Regions from separate parts of the Kineococcus esterisolvens genome, predicted to be linked through region 2. Evidence: riboswitches for the same ligand, from Rfam matches in the RefSeq annotation. Region 2 holds a riboswitch; each other region holds the start of a gene.
The links. A riboswitch is a leader RNA that binds a small molecule or an ion and turns the genes downstream of it on or off. The one in region 2 is predicted to bind S-adenosylmethionine.

Region 1 (3,197 bases), on a different contig from region 2:
TGCCTACCCTGGGAGGGCCAGGAGCACGACGACGAGCCCCGGGACGCACCGTGACCACGACCCCGCGATCGGCACCACCCACCGACGGCCGCGCGCGCGGCGCCGCCCTGGCCTCCGTGGTCCTGGCCGTGGCGGGTGCCCTGGTCGCGTTCGTGCCGCGGCTGCACGTGCTCGCCCTGGTCCTGGCGGTGCTGGGCCTCCTCGTCGCCGCCGCTGCCCTGCGGCGCGCGCGCACCTCCCGGGCGGCCCGTGCGGGGCTGGTGCTGTCCGCGGGCGCCGTCGCCGCGGTGGTGGCCGTCACGGTCGAGGCACGCGGGGACGTGGTCCAGCAGGCGCAGGAGCCCCCCGGGGGGACGGCGGGGCCGGTCGCCGGGGGAGCGGCGGGCACGCGCCCCTCCGGGTCCCCCGAGGGCGTCGAGGTGCTCTCCTGCGGCGAGGCGGGCGCGTCCGGGACGGCCACCGCGACCGTGTCGGTCACCGGCACCGCGGAACGCACGCGCAGCCTGTCGGTCGCGGTGGAGTGGGTGGACGCCGCCGACGCCACCCTCGGGGAGGGGCGCACCGACGTGGCGGGCCTCGCCCCGGGGCAGACCGTCACGGTCGCGGTGCGGGGCAGCGGGGTCACCGGGGCGGTGGCCTGCCGGGTCCTCGAGGTGACGCAGGACGTGAGCGCCGCCGGTTGAGCACCGCGGGAGCGGCGGGTCGCTCCGCCGGGTCGGAGCACGAGGAGGTTGACAGCGTGCCTGCGCAACGGGCACGGTGTGGCCCACGACCATCCAGAGCGGCCGAGAGACCTGGCTCGACGACGCCGCAGCAACCCCCCTCCCGCAGGGCGTGGGTGCTTCCGCCAGGACCGATGGAGGGCACGGCATGACTCAGGACCGCACCACCGAACTGCACTCCCGCCGGCACATCGACCTGTGCCGGCGCGGTTCCGCGGCCTGTCGCTGACCGCTGCGGAACCCGGCCGGACCGCGGGGGGGGGCGGGGGGGCGGCGGCGGGGGCCCCCCCCCCCCCGGGCCCGGCCCGCCGCGCGCCCCCCCGCCGCCCGGCCGCGGGGCCCCCCCCCCCCCCCCCCCCCCCCCCCGCCCGCCGGTGCCCCGGCCGACGGCCTCCACGAGGCCGCTCCGGCGGGAGCACCCCCACCCGCCCGGCCGCTGCACGGCGGCCGGAAGCCCCACGTCACGCCCTGGAGAGAGAACGCATGTCGACCCCCACGTCCACCGCGGTGCCCGCCGACACCACCGACGAGAAGTTCGCCGGTTACGCCCACCCGGAGAAGCTGGTGAGCACCGCCTGGCTCGCCGAGAACCTGGGCCGGGAGGGCCTGGTCGTCGTCGAGAGCGACGAGGACGTCCTGCTGTACGAGACCGGTCACGTTCCCGGCGCGGTGAAGGTGGACTGGCACACCGAGCTCAACGACCCGGTGACCCGCGACTACCTGGACGGCGCGGCGTTCGCGGAACTGCTCTCCGCCAAGGGGATCAGCCGCGACGACACCATCGTGCTGTACGGCGACAAGAGCAACTGGTGGGCCGCGTACGCGCTGTGGGTGTTCACCCTGTTCGGCCACGAGGACGTGCGGCTGCTGGACGGCGGTCGCGCCAAGTGGGCCGCCGAGGGACGTGAGCTGACCACCGAGGTGCCGCAGCGCCAGCGCACCGAGTACCCCGTGGTGGAGCGCGACGACAGTCGCGTGCGGGCGTTCGCGCCCGACGTGCGCGAGCACCGTGGCGGCCTCGTGGACGTGCGCTCGGCGCCGGAGTACACGGGCGAGCGCACCCACATGCCCGACTACCCGCAGGAGGGCACGCTGCGCGGCGGTCACATCGCCGGCGCGGCGAGCGTTCCGTGGGCGAAGGCGGCCGCCGAGGACGGCACCTTCAAGGACCGCGCGGCGCTGGAGGAGATCTACTTCGCCGGTGCGGGCCTGACCCCCACCACGCAGACCATCACCTACTGCCGCATCGGTGAGCGGTCCAGCCACACGTGGTTCGTGCTGACGCACCTGCTGGGGCTGGAGGACGTCCGCAACTACGACGGCAGTTGGACGGAGTGGGGCAACGCGGTGCGCGCGCCCATCGTCGTGGGTCCCGAGCCCGGCGAGCGCTGAGCCCTCCGGGAACCCCGCGACGGCCCCTGCGGGTCCCGCGGCCTCGTGCCGCCGGACCCCGCAGGGGCCGTCCTCCCGCGTCCGGGGCGGCTCGGGAACGCTCAGGGCCCGGTGGGTCCCAGCGCCGTGACGACCTCGCCGACGACGACGACGGCCGGTGCCCGCACGCCGGCCTCGCGGGCCACCCGGGCGATGTCGGCCAGCGGTGCGGTGGTGGTGCGCTGGTGGGGGCTCCAGCCGTCCTGCACGACGGCGACCGGGGTCGCCGGGTCGCGGCCGGCGGCCAGCAGGTCGGCGGCGAGCCGGTCCAGCGCCGCGACGCCCATGAGGACCACGAGGGTCCCGGCGAGGCGGGCGAGCGCGCCCAGGTCGTCGCCGTCGAGGTCCTCGTGGCCGGACAGGACCGTGACGCAGCGCGCAGCCCCGCGGTGCGTCACGGGGATCCCCGCCGCGGCGGGCACCGCGAAGGCGCTGGTGACGCCTGGCACCACCTCGACGTCGACGCCGGCGGCGCGGCAGGCCAGCACCTCCTCGCCGCCGCGGCCCAGCACGTAGGGGTCGCCGCCCTTCAGGCGCACGACGGTGCGCCCGGCCAGGGCGGCGTCCACCAGGACCCGGTTGATCTCCTCCTGCGGCACCGGGTGGTTCCCGGAGGTCTTGCCCACGTCGACGACCTCGACGTCCGGGTCGAGCTCGGCGAGGACGGCGGTGGGGGCGAGGCGGTCCACCACCACCACGTCGGCCTCCGCCAGGCGGCGCCGTCCCCGCAGGGTGAGCAGCTCCGGCTCGCCGGGGCCGCCGCCGACGAGCACGACGCGTCCGCGGGTGCGGCGGTGCCGGCGCAGCGGTGCCGCGCCCGAGTCGATCCGCTGCCCGAGGTGGACGGCCAGCGCCCTGGCCCGTCCGGTGTCCGCGCCCGCGCTCACCGAGACCACGACGTCGTCGCGGCGCACGACGGCCGGTTCGGCGGCGGTACCCGCGCCGGGGGTCCCCGCCTGCACGCACCACAGCCGCCGCGCCTCGGCCAGCGAGGCGGCGGCGGCGTCCTCGCGCGGGTCGCCGGTGGCGGCGTGCACGAGCCAG
Region 2 (3,197 bases):
CGCCCAGGCCGCGCGCGGTCTCGTCGCCCATCGCGAGGGCGTCCAGCCGCGGCCCCCACGCGGTGAGCAGGGTGACGGTGGCGGCGACCACGACGAGCACGGCCGCCAGGGGCGCGCCCCACGCGGCCAGGCCCAGCGAGCCCAGCAGCCAGAACACCACCGAGCGGGCGCCCTCGGCCGATCCGGAGGCGAAGACGAGGAAGCTGGTGGCCGCGTGCAGTGCGTAGCCGACCGCGACGCCCGACAGCAGCAGCCGGGCCGAGGTGACCTGCCCCGCGCTGCGCGCCACGGCGTACACGAGCACCGAGGCGGCCAGCGCACCGGTGAAGGCGCTGCCGGACAGCGCGTGCTCGCCCCAGCCGGCGCCGGCGCCCAGCAGCAGCGCCGCCGCGGCGCCCGTGGAGGCGCCGGAGCTGACGCCCAGCAGCTGCGGGTCGGCCAGCGGGTTGCGCACCATGGCCTGCAGGGCCGCCCCGCACACCGCCAGCCCGGCGCCCACGGCCAGGCCCAGCAGCACCCGCGGCAGCCGCACGTCCCACACGACGGCCTCCACGACCGGGTCGGGCACCACTGCCGGGGAGCGGGTCCCGGGCAGGTGGTGGGCCACCACGCGCAGGACGTCGGCGGGCTCGACGGCCGCCGCGCCCACGGCCGCGCCCGCCAGCGCGGCGGCGACGGTCAGCGCGGCGAGCGCGGTGAGTGCGACGGCGCCGCGCCGCCCCCGCGCGCGGCGGCCCAGCGGGTCGCGCGGCAGCGGGGGGGACGATCGGGCCGGTGCACCGGTTGCCGGCACGGGGGACCTCCTGCGGGCGTCGACCGGTGGGGCTTGTTGCAACTTACTCGCGACAAGCCCCGGTGGCCGTACCGGTCCCCGCGGACGGCGGGCAAGCGGGCACGACCGGGCACGACCGGAAGGGACCGGAAGGGACCGGAAGGGACCGGACACGTTTTGACCTCCGATCCGGCACCTCGTTACCATTGCTCCCGGCATCGAGCGTCAGCGACAAGCCCTGGCTGGCTGACCGGCAACCCTCGTCCGCGGTGGGGTGCTCCAGGTGAAAGCCCGGCGGGACGGAGCGTCCCGCAAGCGTGTGGCCGTGCCGTCACGGAGGTGGCGGGAACGGCCTGGCCGAGCAGGAGGCAACCCGTCGTGAGCCCGCGCGCCACGTCCCCCTCGTGTCCCCGGGGCGGCGCCGCCACCCGCGGCTGACCGCCCCGCCCACGCCGCCCGCCCGTCCGGGTGCCGGCGGCGGACCGATCCCGCACCACCCCTCACGAGGAGCCCGTCGTGTCCAGCGCCACCCCGCCCGCCCTGCCCGACAAGCCGCAGCGCAGCAAGCTGCCGATCCTCATCGGCGCCGCCGTCGTCGTGGTCGTCGCCGTCGTCATCGCGCTCGTCGTGCGCAACACCGGTGAGGACACCACCACCACCGCCGCCGGCGGCGAGACCGTCCGCATCGGCGTGACCGACCAGGCCGAGCCGTACTGGAACACCTACGTCGACCTGGCGCAGGAGCGCCTCGGCGTCGACGTCGAGCTGGTGAACTTCTCCGACTACAGCCTGCCGAACCCGGCGCTGAGCCAGGGCGAGGTCGACCTCAACCAGTTCCAGCACACCCAGTACCTCGCGAACTACAACGTCACCGCGGGCGACGACCTGCAGCCCGTCGGCTCCACCGCCGTGTACCCGCTGCCGCTGTACTCCACCGAGCACGACGACCCGTCGCAGTTCCCGCAGGGCGCGAAGATCGCCATCCCCGACGACGCGATCAACGAGGCGCGCGCGCTGCTCGTTCTCCAGGACGCCGGCCTGCTGACCCTGGCCGGTGGCGGCTCCGCGTTCTCCACCGTCGCGGACGTGGAGACCTCCACGGTCGAGGTCGTCCCGCTGGACGCCTCCCAGACCGCCGGTGCCCTGCAGAGCGGTTCCGTGGCCGGCGCCGTGGTGAACAACAACTACGCCACCAGCGCCGGACTGCCGGTCGACGCCGTCGTCCACCAGGACGACCCGGAGAGCGAGTCCGCCGTGCCCTACGTGAACCTCTTCGTCTCCCGCGCCGAGGACACCGGGAACCAGACCTACCTCGACCTCGCCGAGCTCATCCACGACCCCGCCGTGCAGGAGGAGTTCGTCAAGAGCTACCCGCAGGCCGTCGTCCGCGACGTCGACGCCGCCACCCTGCAGGAGCAGCTGGTGGACGTCGAGGAGGACGCGCGGGCGGCGCAGGGCTGAGATGGCCGACCCCATCGTGCGCCTGCAGGGCGTCACCAAGCGGTACGAGCGCTCCGGGAAGGTCGTCACCGCCGTCGACGACGTCAGCCTCGACGTGCACGCCGGCGAGGTCCTCGCCGTCATCGGGTACTCCGGGGCCGGCAAGTCCACGCTCGTGCGGCTGGTGAACGCCCTGGAGGCGCCCACGTCCGGGACGGTCACCGTCGCCGGGCGGGAGCTGACGCGACTGCCCGAGAAGCAGTTGCGGGCCGCGCGCCGGGAGATCGGCATGATCTTTCAGCAGTTCAACCTGTTCCGCTCCCGCACCGTCGCCGGGAACGTCGCCTACCCGCTGAAGGTGGCCGGCGTGGACAAGGCGCAGCGCGAGGCGCGGGTGGCGGAGCTGCTGGACTTCGTCGGCCTGCTGGAACGCGCCCACGCCCACCCGGAGCAGCTGTCCGGCGGGCAGAAGCAGCGCGTCGGCATCGCCCGCGCGCTCGCGACGAACCCGCCGCTGCTGCTGGCCGACGAGGCCACCAGCGCGCTGGACCCGGAGACCACCACCGAGGTCCTCTCGCTGCTGCGGCGGGTCAACCGCGAGCTGGGCGTGACGATCGTCGTCATCACCCACGAGATGGACGCGGTGCGGCAGATCGCCGACCGGGTGGCGGTCATGGAAGCCGGCCGCGTCGTCGAGGTCGGCGACGTCTACGACGTGTTCTCCGACCCGCAGACCCCGCCGGCGCAGCGGTTCGTGCGCAGCGTCCTGCACGACCGGCCCACCCCCGAGCAGCTGGCGCGCCTGCGCGACCACCACTCCGGTCGCCTCGTCACCGTGCGGATCACCGACGAGCCGGGCCTGCAGAAGCGCATCGACGACGCGTTCACCACCGCCGGGGTGCGCACCGAGCTCGTGCACGGCGGCGTGGGGGAGCTGCGCGAGCGGCGCATCGGTTCCCTGACCTACGAGGCCACCGGTCCGGAC
Region 3 (3,197 bases), on a different contig from region 2:
CGGGGACCTGCGCGGCGGCGCGCACCGCCGCGTCGCGCGAGCCGCCGTGCACGTCGTACACGCCCAGGACGTCGGCCAGGAACAGCGCGTCGAAACCCCCGCGCTCCAGCAGCTGCGCCAGGTCGGTCCAGTACCGGAGGGTGCGGTACTCGGCGCTGCGGTCCTCCGGACGCGCCCACAACCCGGCGGCCTGGTGGCCGACGCAGGCCATGGCGAAGGCGTTCAAGCGCAGCGGTGCGGTGCTCACGGGGTGGAGTTCTCCGGGGTCGGGACGGTGGCGTCCAGGGGGCGGTGGGCGGTCTCCGGGGACGCGGCGGCCGAGAGGGCGGTCAGCACCGCCAGCAGGCTGAGGTACCCGGCGACCAGCCAGGGCGAGCCGCCGCCCAGGGCCAGCAGCGACGCGGCGATCAGCGGGGTCAGCCCACCACCGAGGACCGCGCCGATGGAGTAACCCAGCGAGGCGCCGCTGTAGCGGGTGCGGGCGGGGAACTGCTCGGCGAAGAACGCGCCCTGCGAGCCGTACATGCTGTCGTGGCCGAGGTTGACGGCGACGACGACGGCGCCGACGATCAGCAACGTCGAGCCGGTGTCCAGCAGCCAGAACGCCGGCACCGTGAAGACCGCGGTGAGCACCGCGCCGAACAGGTACACCGGGCGGCGGCCGAACCGGTCGGAGGCCAGTCCCCACAGCGGAGTGGCGGCCAGGCTCAGCACCGAGGCGACGAGCACGGCGAGCAGGCCGACGTCCCCGCCGTCGTCGCGGACCTGCTCGGTGAGGTAGTTCAGGGCGAACACCGTGTACAGGACGTACCCGCCGTTCTGGCCCAGCCGCATCCCGGTGGTCAGCAGCACGCCCCGGGCGTCCTCGCGCAGCACGTCGACGACCGGGCGGCGGGCGACGGCGCCCTCGCGCCGCAACTCGGCGAACACCGGCGAGTCGGCCACCTTCAGGCGGATGACCAGGCCGACGACGACGAGCACGGCGCTGGCCAGGAACGGCACCCGCCAGCCCCAGGACAGGAACTGCTCGGGCGTGGTGAGGGTCCGGGTCAGCCAGAAACCCCCGCTCGCCAGCACCATCCCGGCCGCCGACCCCATCTGCGGCACGGCCCCGAACAGGCCGCGGCGTCCCGGCGGGGCGTGCTCGACCGCCAGCAGCACCGCGCCGCCCCACTCGCCGCCGGCGGAGAACCCCTGCAGCAGGCGGGCGGTCACGAGGAGCACGGGTGCCGCGACGCCGATCGAGGCGTACGTGGGCAGCAGGCCGATGAGGGCCGTCGAGGCGCCCATCAGCAGCAGGGAGGCGACCAGGACCTTCTTGCGCCCCAGACGGTCCCCGAGGTGCCCGGCGACCGCACCGCCCAGCGGCCGCGCCACGAAACCCACCGCGTAGGTGGCGAAGGCGGCGATGACGCCCACGGCGCCGTCGACCTGCGGGAAGAACAGCGGGGCGAACACCAGGGCGGCCGCCGTGCCGTAGAGGTAGTAGTCGTACCACTCGATCGTGGTGCCGACGAAGCTGCCGAGCGCAGCGCGACGGCGCAGGACGCGCTCGTCGACGTTCGAGGGCACGAGGACACGGGCAGAGCTCACCGGGACTCCCATCGGTCCTGGCGGAAGCACCTTCCCCGAGGGGTGGTTGCTGCGGCGTCGTCGAGCCAGGTCTCTCGGCCGCTCTGGATGGTCGTCCGGAAACCTAGGGCACGACGACGCCCGCGCGCAAACCAGCGCGGTTCAGGAGCGGCGGCGGCGGATCTCGTCGCTCAGCGCGGGCAGGACCTCGGTGAGGTCGCCGACGATCCCGTAGTCGGCGAACTCGAAGATCGGCGCGTCGGGGTCGCTGTTGACGGCCACGACGGTCACCGAGGCGGCCATCCCGCCGCGGTGGTGCACCGCGCCGGAGACGCCCGCGCCGACGTACAGGCGCGGGCTGATGGTGACGCCGGTCTGCCCGACCTGGGCCTCGTGCCCGATCCAGCCCTCGTCGGTGGCCACGCGGGTGGCGCCCACGGCGCCGCCGAGGACGTCGGCGAGCTCCTCCACGAGCGAGAAGTCGCCCTCCACGCCGCGACCGCCGACGACGACGACCTCCGCCTCGGCCAGCGCCGGGCGGTCGGAGGTGGGCCGGGGCTCGCGGGAGTGGACGGTGACCGCGCGGGCCGCGGCGGAGGCGGCCACGCGGTGCTCCACGACGTCCAGGGCACCGGCGCCGTCCACCGGGGCGGCCTGCACGGCGTTCGGGGCCAGCGCCACGACCCCGAAGGGGGCGGTGACGGCGCAGCGGGTGGTCCAGGTGCCGGCCAGGACGGTCTTGCCGGCGACGAAGCGGCCGTCGGCGCCGAGCTCGAGGGCACCGGCGCCGGTGACGACGCCCGCGCCGGTGCGCCCGGCCAGGCGGGCGGCGACCTCCTTGCCCTCGAAGGTGGACGCGACCAGCAGCAGCGGGGCGTCCACCTCGGCGCGCACGGCCTCGAGGGCGTCCACGACGGAGGCGGTGAGGCGGTCGTCGGCACCCTCGACGAGGACGTGGTGCAGCACGGCGGCACCGTGCGCGGCGACGGCGGCGCGCGCCTCCTCGCCCGGGGCCGCGCCGACCCACACGGCGTGCACCCGCGCGCCCGGCACGTCGCGGGCCAGGGTCAGCAGCTCCAGGGCGGTGGGGCGCAGCCGCCCGTCGCCGTGGTCGAGCAGGACGAGGAGGTTCACGCGAAACCCTTCCGCACCAGGTAGTCCACGAGGGCCGGCACCGTCTCGGCGCCGCCGGTCACCAGCACGCGGTCGCCGCGCTCGGGGCGCGGTGCGGCCTCCAGGACGCGCGTGGCGGAGCCGTCGAGCCCGACGGTGGCGGGGTCGACGCCGAGGTCGGCCAGCGAGAGCACCGCGACCGGCTTCTTGCGCGCGGCGAGGATGCCCCTGAAGTCGGGGAAGCGGGCGCGGAACGCCTGGTCGGTCACCGACAGCACCGCCGGCGCGGGGGCGCTGAGCACCTCGACGTCGGTGGAGGTCTCCCGGCGCACCCGCACGGTGCCGCCCTCGACGGTGATCTCGTCGGCGAGGGTGAGCTGCGGCCAGTCCAGCAGCGCGGCCAGGGCCGCGGGCACCAGCGAGGTGAGCCCGTCCAGGCCCGCCATGCCGGCCACGACCACGTCGACGGGCCGCTCGGCGTGCAGGTGCCGCACGGCCGCCGCCAGGACCCG
Region 4 (3,197 bases), on a different contig from region 2:
GAGCTCGAACGTGACGACGGTGCCGCCCAGTTCCATCTGGCGCTTCGCGAGGTCGAACTGCGGGTGCGAGGGCAGCAGCGGGTAGCGCACCCAGCGCACGCCGGGGCCGACCTCGAGGTGCTCGGCGATGCGCAGCGCGGTGGCAGCGGAGTGCCGCACCCGCAGGCCGAGGGTCTCCAGGCCCTTGGCGAGCGTCCACGCGTTGAACGGGCTCAGGGTGGGCCCGGTGTGCCGGGTCAGCTCCTGGAGGCGGCCCCCGACGAACTCCGCGGTGCCCAGGACGGCGCCGCCCATCACGCGCCCCTGGCCGTCGATGTGCTTGGTCGCGGAGTACACGACGACGTCGGCGCCGAACTGCAGCGGCCGCTGGCCCACCGGGCTGGCGAAGGCGTTGTCCACCACCACGACCGCGCCGGCCGCGTGGGCGAGATCCGCGACCGCCTCGATGTCCACGAGGGTCTGCATGGGGTTCGCCGGGGTCTCGAAGAACACCGCCTGCGCGGGCGTGGCCAGGGCCCGCTCCCACTGCGCGAGGTCCTCGCCGTCGACGAACTCCGTCGTCACGCCCCAGCGGGGCAGGATCTCGTCGAGGATGACGTAGCAGGAGCCGAACAGGCTGCGGGCGGCCACGACCCGGTCGCCGGCACCCAGCAACGCCCCCAGGGCGTAGAACACCGCGGACATGCCGCTGGCCAGTCCGTAGCACGCCTCGGCGCCCTCCAGCAGCCGCAGCCGCTCGGTGAACACCGAGACCGTGGGGTTCCCGTAGCGGGAGTAGACGTAGCGGTCGACCTCACCGGTGAACGCGGCCTCGGCGGCAGCGGCGGAGTCGTAGACGTACCCGGACGTCAGGTACATCGCCTCGGAGGTCTCCTCGAAACCCGAGCGGGCCAGGCCGCCGCGCACGGCGGTGGTGTCGGGGCGCCAGGGGCGCGGTCGCTGCTCGTTCACGACTGCCTCCACGGCAGGCCCTGCGCGCGCCAGCCGGCGCCGCCGCGGTGCCCGTGCTCGTCCAGGTCTCCCTCGAAGCCGTCGAGGACGTTGTAGCTGGGGCCGATGCCGGCGGCCGTGGCGGCCTCGGCGGCGGCGACGGACCGCTTGCCCGAGCGGCACAGGAACACCACCGGGCCGCGGTGGCCCGGCTCGACGCCCGCGCGCGCCAGCTCCGCGAGGAACCTCGCACCGGGCGCGTCCTGCTCCACCGGCAACCACGAGGCGAAGATCGGCGACCTGCCCAGCTCGGCGGTGTCGGGCACCCCGACGTACGTCCACTCCGCCTCGGTGCGGACGTCCACGAGGACGGCGTCGCCGTCGTCGCGCAGCAGCTCGAACGCCTCACGCGCCGTGAGGTCGCCGGAGTAGGTCAACAGAACCCTCCCATCGGTCCCGGCATGAGCACCCTCCCGAGGGGGGTTGCTGCGGCGTCGTCGAGCCAGGTCTCTCGGCCGCTCTGGATGGTCCGATCAGCGTAGGGCATCGGCGGAGGTGCGCGGGCCCCCTCGCCGGTGCGCCGCACCGGGCCCCACCGGTCCGCACCGGGCGGCTGCGGCCGCCCGGCCGTCTCAGGGACCGGGCAGCTCCTGCCCGGGGCAGCCGGCGAGGACGTCGGCCATCGCCTCGCCCTCGGCGGGCGTCACCCACAGCCCCCACGCGCTCTTGACGGCGACCTGCCGGGCGACGTACTCGCACTCCCCCACCGGCGGCAGCCACTCGGAGGCGTCGTCGTCGCCCTTGGACTGGTTCAGCGCCCCGTCCACGGCCAGCAGTTCCAGGGGGTCGTTGGCGAAGCGGACGCGCTCGTCGTCGCTGAGCTCCTGCGCGCCGGTGCGCCAGGCGGCGGCGAGCGCGACGACGTGATCGATCTGCACGTCGTCGCTGGTGCCCCGCCCGCGGCGGAAGGCGATCTCGTCCCCGGAGTAGGGGTCCTCCAGCGTGCCGGACAGCACCGTGCAGCCGTCCTCGCCCAGGCGGACCCCGGTCAGGTCCCGCTGCAGGACGTCGTCGCGGGTGCGGCAGCCGTCGGCGTCCACGTCCACCCAGCCGTCGCCGAACAGCTCGCGCTCGTAACCGGTGGAGGGGGCGGCGGCACGCACCTCGAGCGCGGCCAGCGCCTCGGCCGCGTCGCCGGTCGCGGCGCCGGTCCCGGTGGGCGCGCCGCCGGCGAGCGCGCGCCACAGCGCGACGGCCAGCACGACCAGCAGCAGCGGCACGAGGATCGCCGCGGGGGCGCTGGAGCGCCGAGCGGGCACGGCCACCTCCTCCACGGGTCCCCGTGGAGCCGGGGACGACGAAGGGGGCGTGCGTGCGCACGCCCCCTCGAGGAGCTCCCGCAGTTGGACTCGAACCAACAACCTGCCGGTTAACAGCCGGCTGCTCTGCCAATTGAGCTATGCGGGACCACCGCCGGGTGAACCCCCGGCGACAGCACGTCAACCGTACCAGCCCCTCCCGGGTGCCCGCGTCACGGGCCGGGCCCCGTCAGGACCCCTGCGCGCGCTCCTGCCAGGCCCGCCGGGCGGCCTCCAGGCGGAACAGCTCCGAGGAGGCCGCCAGGTACTCCTGCGCCTGCGCCGAGGGGTCCAGCCGCTGCAGGAGCCGCCGCGCGTCGGCGACCGCGCGGGTGGCCGCTTGACCGGCCAGCGCCGCCACCAGCGAGCGGCCCCAGCGCTCCAGCTCCTCCTCGTCGCTGACGGGCAGCTCCGTCACGGCCAGCTCCTGCACCAGCGCCGCGACGGGGCCGTCGGCGTACTCCAGCACCGCCGCCACCCACGCCGGCCCCTGCGGCGCCTCCAGCGGACCGCCCGCGGCGGTGACCGCGTCGTGCACGGCGCGGTGCACGGGTGCGGTGAAGGCGTCGGCGGGCAGTTCGGCGAAGTCCTCGGCGACCACCCACGGCGCCTGCAGCGCGCACGACAGCACCCGCCGCTCCAGCTGCTCGACGACGTCGTCGACCCGCTGGGCCGGCGGGGCGGGGCGGGCGGCGGCCTGCTCGCCGGTCCCGCTGCGGCGGGACGTCCCGCCGTGCCCGTCGCGGCCGCCGTGCCCGTCCCCGGCGTGCCGGCGCACCCGGTCCAGCACGAAGCGCTCGTCGAGGAAGCCCGTCCAGCGGTCCAGGTTGACCGCGTAGCGCTGCCGCAGACCGCGGTCGCGGATCGTCGCGACGATCGGGGCGGCCGCGTCCAGCGCGGCCAGGCGGC

Region 1: it holds a riboswitch for S-adenosylmethionine, as region 2 does, so the genes downstream of both, ACRYR8_RS00505 (sulfurtransferase) here and ACRYR8_RS18605 (MetQ/NlpA family ABC transporter substrate-binding protein) in region 2, are expected to answer to the same signal.
Region 3: it holds a riboswitch for S-adenosylmethionine, as region 2 does, so the genes downstream of both, ACRYR8_RS01875 (MFS transporter) here and ACRYR8_RS18605 (MetQ/NlpA family ABC transporter substrate-binding protein) in region 2, are expected to answer to the same signal.
Region 4: it holds a riboswitch for S-adenosylmethionine, as region 2 does, so the genes downstream of both, ACRYR8_RS01180 (rhodanese-like domain-containing protein) here and ACRYR8_RS18605 (MetQ/NlpA family ABC transporter substrate-binding protein) in region 2, are expected to answer to the same signal.

What each region holds. Positions count from the first base shown of each region.
Region 1 is NZ_JBJLRI010000001.1:110,329-113,525, reverse strand. It holds gene ACRYR8_RS00510 (FxLYD domain-containing protein) at 51-683, shown strand; SAM riboswitch class I at 770-863, shown strand; gene ACRYR8_RS00505 (sulfurtransferase) at 1,206-2,114, shown strand; gene cobA (uroporphyrinogen-III C-methyltransferase) at 2,216-3,197, opposite strand, start outside.
Region 2 is NZ_JBJLRI010000082.1:11,893-15,089, forward strand. It holds gene ACRYR8_RS18600 (FecCD family ABC transporter permease) at 1-793, opposite strand, end outside; SAM riboswitch class IV at 987-1,096, shown strand; gene ACRYR8_RS18605 (MetQ/NlpA family ABC transporter substrate-binding protein) at 1,289-2,233, shown strand; gene ACRYR8_RS18610 (methionine ABC transporter ATP-binding protein) at 2,235-3,197, shown strand, end outside.
Region 3 is NZ_JBJLRI010000003.1:16,525-19,721, forward strand. It holds gene ACRYR8_RS01870 (LLM class flavin-dependent oxidoreductase) at 1-247, opposite strand, end outside; gene ACRYR8_RS01875 (MFS transporter) at 244-1,593, opposite strand; SAM riboswitch class I at 1,599-1,687, opposite strand; gene ACRYR8_RS01880 (electron transfer flavoprotein subunit alpha/FixB family protein) at 1,735-2,706, opposite strand; gene ACRYR8_RS01885 (electron transfer flavoprotein subunit beta/FixA family protein) at 2,703-3,197, opposite strand, start outside.
Region 4 is NZ_JBJLRI010000002.1:29,155-32,351, forward strand. It holds gene ACRYR8_RS01175 (O-succinylhomoserine sulfhydrylase) at 1-951, opposite strand, end outside; gene ACRYR8_RS01180 (rhodanese-like domain-containing protein) at 948-1,367, opposite strand; SAM riboswitch class I at 1,375-1,461, opposite strand; gene ACRYR8_RS01185 (HNH endonuclease family protein) at 1,563-2,249, opposite strand; tRNA gene ACRYR8_RS01190 (tRNA-Asn) at 2,325-2,397, opposite strand; gene dnaG (DNA primase) at 2,479-3,197, opposite strand, start outside.